One region of the Streptomyces sp. NPDC030991 genome, then DNA from elsewhere that is predicted to be linked to it. Evidence: riboswitches for the same ligand, from Rfam matches in the RefSeq annotation. Region 1 holds a riboswitch; each other region holds the start of a gene.

Region 1 (4,192 bases):
CCGTCCGTGCCGGACGGCATCTCGCGACTGCGGCTGACCGCCCGCGCCGACCTCACCGACACGGAACTCGGCGAGGCCGTGCGGGTGATCAGCCGCACGGCTCCCGGCGGAGCGTTCAGCGCAGTGAGGTGACGAACTCCTCCCAGGCCGGGGCCGCGAACAGCAGGGCGGGCCCCGCGGTGTTCTTCGAGTCGCGGACGCCCACCAGTCCGGTCGCGGGCCCCGAGGTCAGGGGGGCTGTCTCGACGCAGTTGTTGGCGCCGGTGCTGCGGCTGCTGCGCCGCCACCGCGCGCCGCTCAGCGACGAGCTGGAGGGAACGGAAGGAACGTGCCGAGGCAGTGCATTCATGGTGCCCCCTTACGCAGTGCCGGGCCCGGGGCGAGGTGTCGGCGTCCTCGTCCGCTCGGCTATCCGGCGATCTGTGCGATGAATTCCAACGAGTCCTCGGGTGACAGAGCGCGGAGGAGAAGAGCATCGAAGGCGTCCGTGTACGCCGTGAGGTCTTCTTTCCGCTCGAGGTAGAGGCTACTCGTCAAATGGTCGAGAACAACCACGTCCAGATCAGATGTGTTCGGAAATGAGAACACAACGAAAGGGCCGGTGAGGCCGATATGGCCACCTGTCGAAAAAGGGAGCACCTGAATTCGGACATGTGGCATCTGCGCCGCCTCGGCCAGATGTGCAAGCTGTCGCCGCAGGATGCCGGATCCGCCCACTTCGCGCCGCAGCACCCCTTCGTCGAGCACCGCGCTCAGTCGCAGCGGCGGTTGCGCCCGCAACACGTCCTGCCGCGCGAGCCGCACCTCCACCAAGGCCTCGATGTGCCGCTCGGGCATCCCCGTCAGCACCGAACGCGTCACCGCCCGCGCGTACTCGGGCGTCTGCAACAGCCCCGGGACCACGCTCGTCTCCAGCGTCCGGATGCGGCACGCCTGCGACTCCAGACTGATGAAATCGCGGTAGGACGGCGGCAGCAGCCCCCGATAGGCGTGCCACCAGTGCTGCCCGCCCGCATCCTCGGCACCCGCAAGCGCGACCACGAGTTCGCGCTGGCGCGGATTCTCCGTCTCGAACGCGTCGAGCAGGCGCAGCACGTCCGACGCCTTCACACCACTGCGCCCTGTCTCGATCCGGCTCACCTTCGACTGGTGCCAGCCGACCAGCTTGGCGGCCTCCCCACTGGTCAGCCCGGCCTGCACCCGTAACGCGCGTAGCTCCGCGCCGAGTTTGCGACGGCGGACAGCGGGACCGTACTTCATGCCGACTCCTCAACGCTCCTCGGGCCTCGCGGCCGGGCTCTCCCCGACCCGTGCCACATGGCCGCTGAGCAGACGGTAGAGGAACCGGCGAGCGCTCGCCCAAATACGGTCTACCGTCGCAGAGTTCACCGCTTCGAGCGACAGATATATGCATATCTTGGGGGATCGGCACCGCGGGAGGGCAACCAAGTGGCACTCTGTCGCGAAGCAGAAGTCGGAGGCCGCACGCCAGCGAACCGCCAGAGTCGCAGGCGCGGTCCCGGTGGGAAAGGGACGACGTCGCCATGGCAGACCACCAGGAAGCATCCGTCACGCTGCCGAGCGATCCCGCCTCGGTCTCCGCCGCCCGCGGGTACGTGAGCAACGTACTGGCGGAGTGGGGCATGCCGCGGGACTCCGACGCGGCGGACATCGTGCGCCTGATCGTCTCGGAACTGGCGACCAACGCCGTGCAGCACACCCTGGGCCAGTCGCCCACCTTCACCGTCGACCTGGAACTCGAACGCGACGAACAGTTGCGGATCGGCGTCACGGACAGTCATCCGCGCTACCCCAAGCGCCTGCCCGCCGCCGTGCAGCAGGACAACGGCCGCGGCATGGTGATCATCCGCTCCCTCACCGCGGAGTGCGGCGGAAGGCTCTCGGTGTCACCCACGCCGGAGGGCGGGAAGACCGTGTGGATCTCCCTGCCCTGGATCATCAGCATGAACGACGGCCCCACCCGCCCCCTGCCCGCCCGCTGACGGCACCGGGCCGCGATCCCGGAACCACCGGGCACGCCGGAGCGCGCCGAATGCCCCCGGAGGCACCGGAGCCCTGCGCGAGCGCGCGTGGGGACGGGCCTGGCGCCCGGCCCGTCCCAGAGGCTGCCGTGCGGCGGGGTCAGCGCACCCGGCCGTACCAGACGCTCCGCGTCCAGATCTTCTGCAGCCGCACCACGTCCCCGGTCTTCGGGGAGTGCCAGATCCGCCCCTTCCCCGCGTAGATGCCCACGTGGTAGACGCTCCGGCCCGAGTGGAAGAAGACCAGGTCCCCGGTCCTGCGATGGGACGGGGCGACGTGGCGGGTCTTGTTGTACTGCTGACCGGCGGTGCGCGGCAGCTTCTTGCCCGCCCGCTTGAACGAGTAGAGCGTCAGGCCCGAGCAGTCGAACCGGTGCGGCCCCGAGGCGCCCCACTTGTACGGCGCTCCCTTCTTGGAGGCCGCGACCTTCAGAGCCTTGGTCGAGACCGCCACGGCCGACGCCTCGGACGCGGTACCGGGAACCATGATTCCGGCACCGGCGACGGCCAGCGTCAGGGCCGACGCGGTACCCGCCCGGGTCAGCAGCGAGGGAACACGATTGAGCGCAGTCATGCGCAACCCTTCGTCAGCCGCCTGTGAAGGGTGACCTGTCGGGTTCGGGCAGGCGAAGATGCCCGGCCGCGGTCTGCGGCTTCACCCCAAGGACCACTCGGACGCCACCTCCGTCGAGATGGGCCGGCGGCCCGTCGTGCCTGGGTCCTCCACTCCTGCCGGTGCACTTCTGTCGACCTGGCATCCGCGCGGCGGCAGGACTCGGCGTCCGCACGGACCGCCCCGCCGCGGCGGCGGGGGCTTGTCGTCGGAAGGGATCTTCACGCACTTGTGGAGGCGAAGCCGAGTCGAACCGGCGGTAAGTGAGGCTCCTCACGCTTGACCCGTTCAGGTGGACAGTGCGGCATTCGAACCCCGTCCGCGACCCCCGACCACGCTCGTACCAGCGGCGGAACGGCTTGTTCCGGTCTCTGCGTACCGTCGGAGCGCAACTGCGACCGACTGGATTCTGTAGCACTGTCTACGCCATTCGGCGGTACACCATCTGGACCGTTTCGGCGCGACGGCAGACAGTCCGCCCGAGCTGTGGCATCAACTGACCGTTTCTGGCGGCAGAGCGACCCTCTGTGTTCGTTTCTCGCCGTCAAGGACGCGCAACGCGCGTGTCAGGGTTGCCGCGTGCACCTCGCTCTCGCCCCGCCGGTGCATCAGCTCCAGCGCGTCCCGCAGCGCCACCGCCCGGCCGACCAGCGCCTGCGCCGCCCGCAGCCCCCGATAGGTGTCGTCGCCGCGCGCCGGATTGATCCGCGCCAGCGAATCGACCACCGCCAGATAGCTGTCCACGAGGTCGCACTCGGCCCGGGTCAGCGCGGGCAGCGGCGGCAGTTCGGACGGGTACACCGGCCGGTCACCTCGCACCCTGCGCGCCGAGCGCGCTCTTGCGGCTCCGCACGACGGCGTCCACCAGGCCGTACGCAAGGGCCTGGTGCGCGTCCAGCACCATGTCCCGCTCGATGTCCCGGCCGACCTGCTCCTTCTCCCGCCCCGAATGGCGCGCGAGCAACTCCTCCAACCGCTCGCGCGTCCGCACGATCTCGCGCGCCTGGATCTCCAGATCGGTGGGCTGGCCCCGGGCCGGTTCGGGCAGCGCGGGCTGGTCGAGCACCACGCGCGCGCCGGGCAGCATCATCCGCTTCCCCGGTGCTCCGGCGGCCAACAGCACCGCGGCGACGGACGCGGCCTGCCCCAGACAGGTCGTCTCCACCGCGCAACTGACGTACTGCACCGTGTCGTAGATCGCCGTCATCGCACTGAACGAGCCGCCGGGCGAGTTGATGTACAGCGAGATGTCCTGGTCGGGCGCCGTGTATTCGAGGTGCATGAACTGCGCCATCACATCGTTGGCGGACGTGTCGTCGATCGGGGTCCCGAGAAAGACGATGCGCTCCTCGAGCAGCTTCGCGTACGGATCGAGCGTGCGGTGCCCCGATGCCGTGCGCTCGGTGAACTCGGGCAGGACATAGCGGCCGGACGGACGGGTCATGGTGCTCGCGCCTCCTGTGCTCGTCACGGCCCCCGGGCTGCCCGGAAGCCGTCGCTGTAAAAAATGTACAGGACGTACATGACGTACGATGGG
Region 2 (4,192 bases), on a different contig from region 1:
GACGGCGGTGGGGAGCCGGGCACCTGGCAAGGACGCTAAACCCGGGCGTAACGGGTTGGTGACGGACTGTTCGCAATTAGTTGCTTTGTTATGGACTGTGGCAGAAAGTGACAGTCGGGTGACCGGGGATGCCCGCTGTCACCCGGGTACGGGCACCCCACTAGGCTCCGGAACCATGGACGTACTCATCCATCTCTTCGTGGGCCTGCACATCATCGGCATAGCCTCACTGCTCGGCGGCTTCCTCACCCAGATGTCCGCGATGGGGCAGGGCACCGCCCGCTTCAACAAGGCGATGCTGCACGGCGCCCTGACCATGCTGGTGACCGGCGTCGCCCTGGTCGGCCTCAACCAGGCCGACGGCAGCACCGTGAACAACATCAAGATCGGCATCAAGCTGGCGATCCTGATCGTGATCCTCGGGATCGTCTACGTGAAGCGCGACGAGGAGAAGGCGGAGAAGGGCCTCTTCGCCGCCGTCGGCGGACTCACCATGGCCAACATCTTCATCGCCGTCCTCTGGACCTGACGGGACCTGACTGAACCGGACTGGACCTGAGGAACCGCCCCTCAGGCGGGGCGCACCACGCTGTGGATCGAGCCCGTGCCGTCGTAGTAGATGGACTCCTCGCGGACGTACGCGCCCGGCTTCGGCGCGTGGATCATCATGCCGTCGCCGAGGTAGAGGCCGACGTGGCTGATGTCGTCGTAGAAGAAGACCAGATCACCGGGTTGGATAGCGGAGAGCGGCACGGTCGTGCCGAACTCCACCTGGTCCCACGTGGTGCGCGGCAGCGAGATACCGGCCGCCTTCCACGCCGCCTGGGTGAGCCCCGAGCAGTCGTAGGAGCTCGGGCCCGTGGCACCCCACACGTACGGCTTGCCCTCCTGCGACTTGGCGAACGCGAGCGCCTTCGCGGCCTTGGTGGCATAGCCGGAAGAGGCACCGGACGACGTGTCCGGCGACGTGCCGGACGAACCGGAGCCCGAGCCGGACCCCGAGCCCGAGCCTGAGGCGTCCTCCTGCCGGGCCGCCTGCTCGGCCGCCTTCCGGTCCTCCTCGGCCTTCTGCTTCTTGGCCAGCTCCGCGGCCTTCTTGCGGGCCGTCTCTTCCTTCTTCTTCTCGATCGCCGCGAGCCGCTGCTTCTCCTCGGCGGTCAGCTCGGACAGCAGCGCCCGCGCGTCGGAGAGCTTCGTCTGCACGCTCCGCTTGGACGTCTTCAGCTCGGTCTGCGAAGAGGTGAGCTGCTGGAGGTTCTCCTGCGCCTCGGTACGCTTCTTCGCGGTCGCGCGCTGCTGCTCCTGGTAGTCGTCGACCGCCTTCTTCTGGCCGGCCGTCATCCGGCTCAGCAACCGGTCCTGCGCGAAGTAGTCCTCGGGATCGTCCGCGAGAAGCATCGTCGCGGTGTCGCTCATCCCGCCCGTCCGGTACTGCTCGGCGGCGAACCGGCCCAGTTCCTGACGGGCCGCGTTCATCTTCTCGGTGCGCTGCGCGATGTCGTCGAGAAGCCTGTCGACCTGCTTCTTCTTGCCGTCGGCCTGTTCCTTGGCGGCGTTGTACTTCTGCGTGGCGACCTCGGCCTGCCGGTACAGGGTGTCGACCTTCTTCTGCACCTCTTCGACGCTCGGCCTGGCCGGCTGCGGCGCCGCCTGGGCCGTCTGCGAGAGAAGCGCGACCGACGTGAGAGCGACGGTCGTGAACCCGACCGCGGGAGTGGTGCGAAGGCCGCCCGCGAAGCGGGAGCGGGTGCGCGACTTGCGGTGCGACGCCAAGGGAGGCGACTCCTTCCGTGGTCCGCCTACCGGGTTAGCTGTCGGGTTCGGGCGTACGGAAGGCTGCCCTACGGCCGACTGCCCGCCCGGTGCTTGCCGGGCCTGCCGGGCTGTCGAGCCGATTCACCCCAAGGTCGGTTGGGTCCCCGGGCCCCTGCCTCGCGGCGTACGGGACTCGGTCGGGTCCCCGGTTCCCTGCCTTGCGGCGTACGGGACTCGGCGGGGGCTGCCCGTTCGCCGCGGTGCTCGCGGTCGGGAGGACGGACTGCCCGCGCAGCACGGTAGCCAACTCGTGTTGCTGCTGTGAAGGTTGATGTGCGATATGCCCGATACATTTTCGTGACCTTGGCGACACCGGGCCCCTCCGGTCGCGCAACGCCGCCGCTCGTCACTCGCGGCTCACCCCCTCTCACCTGCCGTGACTGGCGTTGTGACTGGCGCTGTGCCCGGCCGGACGGACGTCGCTGACCTGCACGTATGCGCGGGGTTGTGAAGGTGGCGGCGGGGTGTCAGTGGGGCGGCCTAGACTCGTAAGGCGATGAGCAGCCTCTTTGACGACAGCTTCCTGGCAGACCTCCAGAACCGGACGGAGGAGCCCCCGCCGCCGCCCGACAGCGAGCACGACGGACCGGTTCCGGAGCCGATCCCGGACGACCTGTTCGGCGGGAAGTTCGACGTGCCCCCGGCCAGGGACGCGTACTACCGCGACGGGGCGCCCCGCCCTGTCCTCGACCCGGCCGCACTCCTGGACGGGTTGAACGAGAACCAGCGGGCGGCCGTCGCGCACGCGGGCTCCCCCCTGCTCATCGTCGCGGGCGCAGGCTCCGGCAAGACCCGCGTCCTCACCCACCGCATCGCCTACCTGCTGGCGGAGCGCGGGGTGCACCCCGGCCAGATCCTCGCGATCACGTTCACGAACAAGGCCGCGGGCGAGATGAAGGAGCGCGTCGAGTCCCTGGTGGGCCCGCGGGCGAACGCCATGTGGGTCTCGACCTTCCACAGCGCGTGCGTGCGCATCCTGCGCAGGGAGTCCAAGAGGCTCGGCTTCACGTCGTCGTTCTCGATCTACGACGCCGCCGACAGCAAGCGGCTCATGGCCCTGGTCTGCCGCGACCTGGACCTGGACCCGAAGAAGTTCCCGCCGAAGTCGTTCAGCGCCAAGATCTCGAACCTGAAGAACGAGCTGACCGACGAGGAGGACTTCGCCAAGACCGCTGCCGACGGCTTCGAGAAGTCCGTCGCGCAGGCGTACGCGATGTACCAGTCGCGGCTGCGCGAGGCCAACGCCCTCGACTTCGACGACCTGATCATGACGACGGTCAACCTGCTGCGCGCGTTCCCCGACGTCGCCGAGCACTACCGCCGCCGCTTCCGCCACGTCCTGGTCGACGAGTACCAGGACACCAACCACGCGCAGTACGCGCTGGTGCGCGAGCTCGTCGGCCCGGCCAAGGACACCGAGGGCCACGACGCCGACCCCGCCGAACTGTGCGTCGTCGGCGACGCCGACCAGTCCATCTACGCCTTCCGCGGCGCCACCATCCGCAACATCCTCCAGTTCGAGGAGGACTACGCCGACGCGACGACGATCCTCCTGGAGCAGAACTACCGCTCCACGCAGACGATCCTCAGCGCGGCCAACGCGGTCATCGAGCGCAACGAATCGCGCCGCCCGAAGAACCTGTGGACGAACGCGGGCGCGGGCTCCCAGATCACCGGCTACGTCGCGGACACCGAGCACGACGAGGCCCAGTTCGTCGCCGAGGAGATCGACCGGCTCACCGACGCGGGCGACGCGAAGGCCGGCGACGTCGCCGTCTTCTACCGGACCAACGCGCAGTCCCGTGTCTTCGAAGAGATCTTCATCCGCGTCGGCCTGCCCTACAAGGTCGTCGGCGGCGTCCGCTTCTACGAGCGCAAGGAGGTCAGGGACGTCCTGGCCTACCTCCGGGTCCTGGCGAACCCGGAGGACTCCGTCCCCCTGCGCCGCATCCTGAACGTGCCCAAGCGCGGCATCGGCGACCGCGCCGAAGCCATGATCGACGCCCTCTCCCAGCGCGAGAAGATCTCCTTCCCGCAGGCGCTGCGCCGCGTCGACGAGGCGTACGGCATGGCGGCCCGCTCCACGAACGCGGTGAAGCGGTTCAACACCCTCATGGAGGACCTGCGGACCATCGTCGAGTCGGGCGCCGGACCGGCCACGGTCCTCGAAGCGGTCCTCGAACGCACCGGGTACCTCGCGGAGTTGCAGTCCTCCACCGACCCGCAGGACGAGACCCGCATCGAGAACCTCCAGGAACTCGCGGCCGTGGCGCTGGAGTTCGAGCAGGAGTCCGCCGCGGCCGGTGAGGGTGACGGCGAGGGCGCGGGTGACGGCGAAAGCGCGGGCGAGGGCGAGGGACCGGCCGGGGCGGCGGCG
Region 3 (4,192 bases), on a different contig from region 1:
GCCCCAGCGCAGCGCCTCGGAGAAGGACTCCGCGCCGATCGGGGCGATCATGAACTCCTGGATGTCGACGTTGGAGTCGGCGTGCGACCCACCGTTCAGGATGTTCATCATCGGGACGGGCAGCAGGTGCGCGTTCGGGCCACCGAGGTAGCGGAACAGCGGCAGGTCGCTGGCCTCGGACGCGGCGTGCGCGACGGCGAGGGAGACGCCCAGGATCGCGTTGGCGCCGAGCGAGCCCTTGTTGTCGGTGGCGTCCAGGTCGAACATCGCCTGGTCGATGAGGCGCTGCTCGGTGGCGTCGTAGCCGACGAGCTCCGGGCCGATCTGCTCGATGACGGCGAGGACGGCCTTCTCGACACCCTTGCCGTGGTAACGGTTGGGGTCACCGTCACGGAGTTCGATGGCCTCGAAGGCACCGGTGGAGGCACCGGACGGAACGGCAGCACGGCCGGTGCTGCCGTCGTCGAGGCCGACCTCGACCTCGACCGTGGGGTTGCCTCGGGAGTCCAGGATTTCCCGGGCTACGACGACGTCGATGGACGGCACGAGCATCTCCTTCTGGGATGTGACGCAATGGTGCGGGCGGCTGCTTGGATAACTGGTCCCGCACCCATGAGCGTAACCGGCTCCGAGGCATCGGCCAGCCGACCGACCGCCTCGTGGACAACGCCCATAGCGAAATGTTTCTTAATGGAACAAAGACAGCGACCTCCGTCCCGGATGCCGGGACGGAGGTCGCTGGAGCGAGCGGCCCGAACCCGGCGTCCGCCGACGCCGGTCCGTGCCTGTGCGGCTCGTCCTACTTCAGGTGCAGCTGCTGACCCGGGTAGATGAGGTCCGCGTCGGCGACGATGTCCTTGTTGAGCTTGAACACCTTCTGCCAGTTGGTGCCGTGCGCGTCGGCGATCTTGCTGAGGGTGTCGCCGGACTTGACCTTGTACTCGCCGTCGCCCTTCTCGACCTTCTTGCCGGTCGGGGTGGTGACGGTGTCCTTCTTGGTCTCCTGCTGCGGCTGAGCCTGCTGCTGCTGCGGCTGCTCGCGCTGCTGGGAGCGGGTCGTCGTGGAGGAGTCCGAGCGCTCCTGCTGCTGCGGCTGAGCCTGCTGCTGCGTGTCGGCCGAGGAGTCCGCGGGAGCGGAGTTGCTGGTGTCGGCGCCGGACAGGCCCACACCACAGCTCGGCCAGGCACCCTTGCCCTGCGCGGCGAGGACCTTCTCGGCGACGGATATCTGCTGCGCCTTGGACGCCTGGTCGGCGGAGGACGCGTAGGCGGTGCCGCCGTACGCGGCCCAGGTGGAGGACGAGAACTGGAGGCCACCGTAGTAACCGTTGCCCGTGTTGATGGACCAGTTGCCACCGGACTCGCAGCTCGCGACCTGGTCCCACTCGGAGGTGGAGGCGGCGGAGGCGGAGGTGGCACCCATCAGCGGGACGGCGACGGCGGCACCGGCGACGCCGGCGAGCGTGGCCACGCGGACGGCCTTGGACGGACGGCGGTGCTTGCCCTTGCTGGAAAGCAGCATGGAGTAATCCCCTCACCGACGCCTACGAGGTGAGCTGTCGGGTTCGGACCAGTGAGTGTCCGGCCGCGCAACCTTGTGCGCGGCTTAACCCCAAGCCGGTTTCCCGGCACTTACCTTGGGTCCCCCGCTCCTGCCTACGGCGCTGACGCGTCGACTGTTCCCGTACGGACGTTGGCAGGATTCGGCGTGACGTCCATCGGGGCCCGCTGTGGCGAGCGGTGACGACCGTAAGCAGTCGATCCGCCCGATATCAAAGACGATCAGGGTTTTTGAGACTCATGTCTCACTCTCGCAAAAGTGGACATACGCGCCTCAACCAGCACTGAACTCCCGCTACTTTTCGACCGATTCGAGGCCAAGGTCCAGACTCTGACCAGGCAGGATGAGGTCGGGGTCGGCGCCGACCGTCTTCTTGTTCAGGTCGTAGAGCGCATCCCACCCTCCGTGGACGTCCTGGGCGTCGGCGATGTCCCACAGACTGTCGCCGGAGCGGACGGTGTAGGCCCCCTCGCCGCGCTCCGCCTCGCGGGAGGCGTGACGCCCGTCACTCGTACGGGAGTCGGACGTGTCGTCCCCGGCACGGTCGCCGCGGTGACGGCCGCCCGTCGTGGAGTCCTCGGAGGCGCTGGGGGACGACGTCGCCGAGCCGGAGGGGTCGGAGGAGCCGGAGGAGTCAGAAGCGCCGGAGGAGGCAGAGCCGGACGGCTCCGGCTCGTCCGAACTGTCGCCCGTGCCGTCCGCGGCGCCGCTCTCCACGGCCTCCCCGGACGCCGCGTCGGCCGCTTCGTCGCTCGTCTTGTCGCTCGCCTTGGCGCCCGCCTCGTCACCGGAGGTCTCTCCCGAGACGTCAGTTGACGGCGTGTCGGACGGGTCGGCCGTGGCGGACCCGTCGTGACTCTTCTCTCCCGAATCGGCCGAACCGGTGGAGTCGGTCGAGCCGGTGGAGCCGGTGGAGCCGGTCGAGTCGGTCGAGCCGTCGGATGAATCGGGCGATCCGGACGGCTGCGGGGAAGCGCTCGCCCCCGGGTCGACATCGGCGGAGCCGGCGCCCTTGGTGAGGCCCGCCACGATCGAGCAGCTCGGCCAGGCGCTGGGCCCCTTCGCCTCGAGAGCCTTCTCGGCGACGGCTATCTGCTGCGAGCGGCTGGCCTCGTCGGCGCTCGGGGCGAAGTCGAGGCCCCCGTACTGCTCCCACATCTCCTGCGAGAACTGCAGCCCGCCGTAGTAGCCGTTGCCCGCGTCCAGACTCCACTGGCCACCGGACTCGCACTCGGCGAGCTTGTCCCAGGTGGCGGTGGTGGCGGCGCTCGCGCTGGTCGCGGCGAGCAGCGGGATCGCGATGGCGCTGCCGGTGACGCCTGCGGCGACGACGAGAGCAGGGGCCTGACGGGGGCGACGGTGTCGACCGTTCCCGGAGAGCATGCGGTTGCCTTTCGCGAGACTGATGCAGCACGCGACAGGGATGGCGGAAGTGGTGCCGGTTGTGCCTGTGTCGCGATGACTGGTGAACGTAGCGGGACTCGAACGCTTGTCACAAGTCGATGCAGCGGAGATCACGTGAAAGTCACAGTCTTGACGGTGTGTCACTTCGCGGCCTGCGCAAACGGTCCGCACGGGCAGCCCGTTCGGGCGCTCCGCACGGGCGGTCAGCACGGGAGCCCGCACGGGAGTCCGCACGGGAGTCCGCTTCGGCGGCGCCGGGCCGGTGCCGACCGCCCGGCCCGTACCGCCGCCGGTTACGGTCGTCGGGTGAACGCCCCGAACACCGCACCCGAACTCTTCACATGGGAGTTCGCGACCGACCCGTACCCGGCCTACGCCTGGCTCCGGGAGCACTCCCCCGTCCACCGGACGAAGCTCCCCAGCGGAGTCGAGGCGTGGCTCGTGACCCGGTACGCCGACGCGCGCCAGGCGCTCGCGGACGGCCGGTTGTCGAAGAACCCCGAGCACCACGCCGAGGACGCCCAGGGGAAGAACAGGACCGGCATCCCCGGCGAGCGCAGCGCCAACCTGATGACGCATCTGCTCAACATCGACCCGCCGGACCACACCCGGCTGCGCCGCCTCGTCTCCAAGGCGTTCACCCCGCGCCGCATCGCTCAGTTCGCGCCACGCGTGCAGGAGTTGACCGACGACCTCATCGACCGGTTCGCGGGCACCGGCGAGGCCGACCTGATCCACGACTTCGCCTTCCCGCTCCCCATCTACGCGATCTGCGACCTGCTCGGTGTTCCCCCCGAGGACCAGGACGACTTCCGTGACTGGGCGGGCATGATGATCCGGCACGGCGGCGGGCCCCGCGGCGGTGTGGCCCGTTCCGTGAAGAAGATGCGCGGCTATCTGGCCGAGCTGATCCACCGCAAGCGGGACGATCTCAGCGACGACCTGATCTCGGGTCTCATCCGCGCATCGGACCACGGCGAGCACCTCACGGAGAACGAGGCCGCCGCCATGTGTTTCGTCCTTCTGTTCGCCGGTTTCGAGACAACCATCAACCTCATCGGCAACGGCGTCCACACGCTCCTGCACCACCCCGAGCAGCGGGCCCAGCTCCAGGCTGCGATCGAACGCGGCGAGCACGAGCTGCTCGACACCGCGGTCGAGGAACTGCTCCGCTTCGACGGCCCCGTCGAGCTCGCCACCTGGCGCTTCGCGACCGCGCCCCTCACC
Region 4 (4,192 bases), on a different contig from region 1:
CTTTCGAGATTCCGGCCTCGTTCTGTTGGTGGGTCCTGACCCGGACGGAGCAGTAGCGCTCGCCCCCGGCCCCCTCCCCGGGAACCCTTGGTGAGACGCCGGAATCCGGGCGCGGACGTGGCAGGAGACAAGTGGTGGGGCAGCGAGGAGGGCGGCAGAGCCACGGAGCGGACGCCGTCGGCACGCGTGCCTTCCTCCGCGTGCTGCCGCTGCTGCTGATCGCCGGCGGCGCGGTCTACGAGTACTGCACCCCGTCCGAGTTCGCCGGCTCCCCCCTGTTCAGCGCCGCGCCGCTGGTCGTCGCCCCGTTCTTCTCGCTGGCCGGCACGGTCACGGCCGGGGCCGTCTCGATCGCCGCGATCGTCGCCGTGCACCTCAGATACGAAGGGGCGTTCACCACCGGCGTCTACACCGAGATGGCGACCGTCGCCACGGTGTGCGTCCTGGCCTGCTTCATCAACCGGATCAAGCGCCGCAGCGACGAGCAGCTCGCCTCCGCCCGGCAGATCGCGGAGGCGGCCCAGCTCGCGGTGTTGCCGGAACCGGCCGGGCGGATCGGGGGACTCGCCGTCGCGGCGCGGTACGAGGCGGCGCAGGCCGACGCGTTCATCGGCGGTGACCTGTACGCCGTGCAGGACACCCCGCACGGGGTGCGGTTCGTCGTCGGGGACGTACGCGGCAAGGGCATGGGCGCGGTCGCCGCCGTGGCCGTCGTCATCGGCGCCTTCCGTGAGGCCGCCGAGCAGGAGGGCACCCTGGAGGCGGTCGCCCAGCGGCTGGAGCGGGCGCTGGCCAGGGAGGGCAGCCGACGGCGCGGCATCGACGACTTCGAGGGGTTCACCACCGCCGTGCTCGCCGAGATCCCGCACGGCGGCCACCTCCTGCGCGTCCTCAACCGCGGCCACCCCGAGCCCGTCGTGCTGCGCGGCGACGGTACGGTCCAGGTGATCACGCCCGCGGAGGCGGCGCTGCCGCTCGGCCTGGGCGAGCTCGGCTCCTGGCCGGACCGGGCCACCGAGACGGAGTTCCCGTCCGCGGCGACGCTGCTGCTCTACACCGACGGGCTCTCCGAGGCGCGGGACGCGGGGGGCGTCTTCTACGATCCCGCGGCCCGGCTCGCCGGACGCGTCTTCCCCGGGCCCGAGGAGCTCCTCGCGACGCTGGCCGAAGAGGTGCGCCTGCACACCGGGGGCGGCGCCAGTGACGACATGGCGCTGCTCGCCGTACGGCGCTCTTGATCAACGTCACGAGGGGTGATCGAACGGCATCCCTGCGCATAACAATTGACACACCGTCAGAAAATGACAGGTTTGGCCTGTGCCGGAATCGGCGGTCAACTCGCCCGATTCCGCCCGGTAGTGCCCCGTTAAGTCCAGGCCAGAGACGTGAACGATCAGTGGGAACAGCTTGGAATTACTATCGGCTGTCTATTAACGTTCGATAACGCAGCGCGGTCGTCCCAGCCGTCACAAGAGATGGCTCCGCGCGCACACGCTCAATCCCGCAAGGGAGCCGGGGAACCACCAACTTGGGGTGAATCAGGCATCGTTCCGTCGCTTTTCGGGCGCCGGACCGTGCTCGTAGGAGACCTTCCTGCTCCGAACCCGTCAGCTAACCCGGTAGGCGAGAGGAAGGAAAGGAGAGCGCCCCCGTGGCGTCGAACCGTCCTGCCCCCGAGTTCTCCGGGTTCTCCGCCGACTCCGCCGATGGCGGCCTCGGCGTCGAGCGGGAGAGCTGGGAGGAGTGGAACCCCACCGAGGAGTCCGTCCGTCCCGTCCGCGGCCGGCACCGCGTGGCCCGCCAGCGCGGCGGACTCGCCCGCAGCTCCACGGTCCTCGGCGTCGGCGTGATCGCCGCCGTCGGCGCGGGCGGCATCGCCACCGCGCAGGGCGGCAAGCCCGCCGTCCACATCTCCATGCCCGACCTCTCCGCCGTCAAGGACTCGCTGCCCGAGGCCGCGTCGCTGCCCGGCGTGGGCGCGCTCATGTCCAACGGCTCCGGCTCCGGCTCCGCCGCCGACGCCGCCTCGGCCGCCCCGCTCACCATGGTGGGCACCGGGGAGTCGGGTGCGGGCGAGGCGCTGCGCGCCCGCATCATGCAGCAGGCCGAGACGCAGCAGGACGCCGCCGACGCCAAGGCGCAGGCCGTCGCCGAGGAGGCCGCCGCGCGGAAGGCCGCCGCCGACGCCGCGGAGAAGCAGGAGAAGGCCGAGGCCAAGGCCGCCGCCGAGAAGAAGAAGGCGGAGGAGGAGGCCAAGAAGAAGGCCGAGGCCGAGCGCCTCGCCAAGCTGGCCAAGAGCTTCAAGCTCCCCGTCGCCTCGTACACGCTCACCGGCACCTTCGGACAGCCCGGCTCCCTCTGGTCCTCCGGCTACCACACGGGCCTCGACTTCGCGGCCTCCACCGGTACGCCGATCTACGCGATCCACGGCGGCACCGTCACCGAGGCCGGCTGGGCGGGCGCGTACGGCTACCGCACGATCCTCACCCTCGACGACGGCACCGAGCTGTGGTTCTGCCACCAGTCCTCGATGAACGTCAGCGTCGGCCAGAAGGTCAGCACCGGCGACGTCATCGGCCGCGTGGGCGCCACCGGCAATGTCACCGGGGCCCACCTCCACCTGGAGGTCCACCCCGGAGGCGACGCCACAGGAGTCGACCCGGCCGCGTGGCTGCGCGGCAACGGCCTCACCCCCTGACCCCGGTACGCCCCCGCGGAATACCCGGTTCCGTGGGGGCGTTGAAGCAGGGCATGACTTCTTCTCCCGCTCTGCGCAAGCTCGGCTCCTCCGACCTGGAGGTCTTCCCGCTCTCCCTCGGGGGCAACGTGTTCGGGTGGACGGCCGACGAGGCCGCCTCCTTCGCGGTGCTCGACGCCTACACCGCCGGCGGCGGCAACTTCATCGACACGGCCGACTCGTACTCGGCCTGGATCGAGGGGAACAAGGGCGGGGAGTCGGAGACGATCATCGGCAAGTGGGTCAAGGCCCGCGGCAACCGCGACGACGTCGTCATCGCCACCAAGGTCGCCCGCCACCCCGACTTCCCCGGCCTGCGCGGCCCCAACATCAAGGCCGCCGCCGACGCCTCCCTCCAGCGCCTGGGCACCGACCACATCGACCTGTACTACACGCACTTCGACGACGACGAGACGATCCCGGTCGAGGAGATCATCGGCGCCCTCGACGAACTGGTGAAGGCGGGCAAGGTGCGCTCCATCGCCGCGTCGAACATCTCGCCCGAGCGCCTCCAGGAGTCCCTCGACTTCTCCGACCGCGAGGGCCTCGCCCGGTACGTCGCCCTCCAGCCGCACTACAACCTCGTCTCGCGCGACACGTACGAGGGGCCCCGGCAGGACATCGCCTCCCGTGCGGGCCTCGCCGCCGTCCCCTACTACGCGCTGGCCTCCGGCTTCCTGACCGGCAAGTACCGGCCGGGCGTCACGGTCGACAGCGCGCGGGCCGGGGGCGCCGCCAAGCACCTGGAGACCGAGCGGGGCCGCAAGGTCCTCACCGCCCTGGACGAGATCGCCGAGGCGCACCGCGCCGAGATCGCCACGGTCGCCCTGGCCTGGCTCGCCGCGCAGCCCACGGTGGCGGCGCCGATCGCGTCCGCGCGCACGGTCGAACAGCTGCCGGCGCTGCTCGCGGTGGCGGACCTGAAGCTCACGGACGCCGAGCTCGGCCGCCTCACCGACGCCTCCGCCTGAGCGCCTGGCTACGGATAGCGGTACGGGTTGTACGCGGGTCCCTGCGGCATCGGCGGGCCCGCGTACACCGGTGGCCGCCACATCGGCGCCGCGATCCGGGAGGCGTACGCCAGCGCGGGGCGCGCGAAGCCGCGGCGCTCCCACAGCGCGTCGAGCAACTCCCGCTCCCGTACGACGAAATCGGCGCCGGCCCGGCCCCTGCGGCCGCGGTGCCGCAGCAGCGCGAGCGAGGTCGCGTACGACTCGTACTCGGCGACCGCCGTGTCCGCCTCCTTGCCGCCGTAGTGCGCGGCGTACTCCCGGGCCAGGCGGCGGGCCTTGAGCGAGCCGAGGGCGAACGGTTCGGGCGGCGCGAGCCAGCCGGCGACGACATAGGCGGACAGCTCCGCTCGCACCGTGCGCAGTTCGCGACGGCGTACGTACACGGCGAGCCAGGTGACGAGGGCGAACACCGGCACCATGAAGGCCGCGTAGACCGCGAAGA

Evidence for each region. A riboswitch is a leader RNA that binds a small molecule or an ion and turns the genes downstream of it on or off. The one in region 1 is predicted to bind cyclic di-AMP.
Region 2: linked by a shared signal. The riboswitch ahead of ACZ45E_RS31215 (C40 family peptidase) and the one ahead of ACZ45E_RS27420 (C40 family peptidase) in region 1 are both predicted to bind cyclic di-AMP.
Region 3: linked by a shared signal. The riboswitch ahead of ACZ45E_RS19030 (transglycosylase family protein) and the one ahead of ACZ45E_RS27420 (C40 family peptidase) in region 1 are both predicted to bind cyclic di-AMP.
Region 4: linked by a shared signal. The riboswitch ahead of ACZ45E_RS11195 (M23 family metallopeptidase) and the one ahead of ACZ45E_RS27420 (C40 family peptidase) in region 1 are both predicted to bind cyclic di-AMP.

The regions. Positions count from the first base shown of each region.
Region 1 covers NZ_JBVIFR010000016.1:58,391-62,582, reverse strand. The annotation lists gene ACZ45E_RS27440 (8-amino-7-oxononanoate synthase) at 1-132, shown strand, start outside; gene ACZ45E_RS27435 (DUF397 domain-containing protein) at 116-349, opposite strand; gene ACZ45E_RS27430 (helix-turn-helix domain-containing protein) at 409-1,260, opposite strand; gene ACZ45E_RS27425 (ATP-binding protein) at 1,545-2,003, shown strand; gene ACZ45E_RS27420 (C40 family peptidase) at 2,143-2,616, opposite strand; cyclic di-AMP (ydaO/yuaA leader) riboswitch at 2,620-2,751, opposite strand; gene ACZ45E_RS27415 (hypothetical protein) at 3,148-3,456, opposite strand; gene ACZ45E_RS27410 (ATP-dependent Clp protease proteolytic subunit) at 3,464-4,099, opposite strand.
Region 2 covers NZ_JBVIFR010000021.1:48,759-52,950, forward strand. The annotation lists gene ACZ45E_RS31210 (hypothetical protein) at 176-529, shown strand; gene ACZ45E_RS31215 (C40 family peptidase) at 571-1,773, opposite strand; cyclic di-AMP (ydaO/yuaA leader) riboswitch at 1,782-1,950, opposite strand; gene pcrA (DNA helicase PcrA) at 2,312-4,192, shown strand, end outside.
Region 3 covers NZ_JBVIFR010000009.1:112,000-116,191, forward strand. The annotation lists gene eno (phosphopyruvate hydratase) at 1-546, opposite strand, end outside; gene ACZ45E_RS19030 (transglycosylase family protein) at 800-1,522, opposite strand; cyclic di-AMP (ydaO/yuaA leader) riboswitch at 1,527-1,674, opposite strand; gene ACZ45E_RS19035 (transglycosylase family protein) at 1,856-2,944, opposite strand; gene ACZ45E_RS19040 (cytochrome P450 family protein) at 3,272-4,192, shown strand, end outside.
Region 4 covers NZ_JBVIFR010000004.1:540,234-544,425, forward strand. The annotation lists gene ACZ45E_RS11190 (PP2C family protein-serine/threonine phosphatase) at 135-1,238, shown strand; cyclic di-AMP (ydaO/yuaA leader) riboswitch at 1,483-1,641, shown strand; gene ACZ45E_RS11195 (M23 family metallopeptidase) at 1,652-2,698, shown strand; gene ACZ45E_RS11200 (aldo/keto reductase) at 2,752-3,708, shown strand; gene ACZ45E_RS11205 (PrsW family intramembrane metalloprotease) at 3,717-4,192, opposite strand, start outside.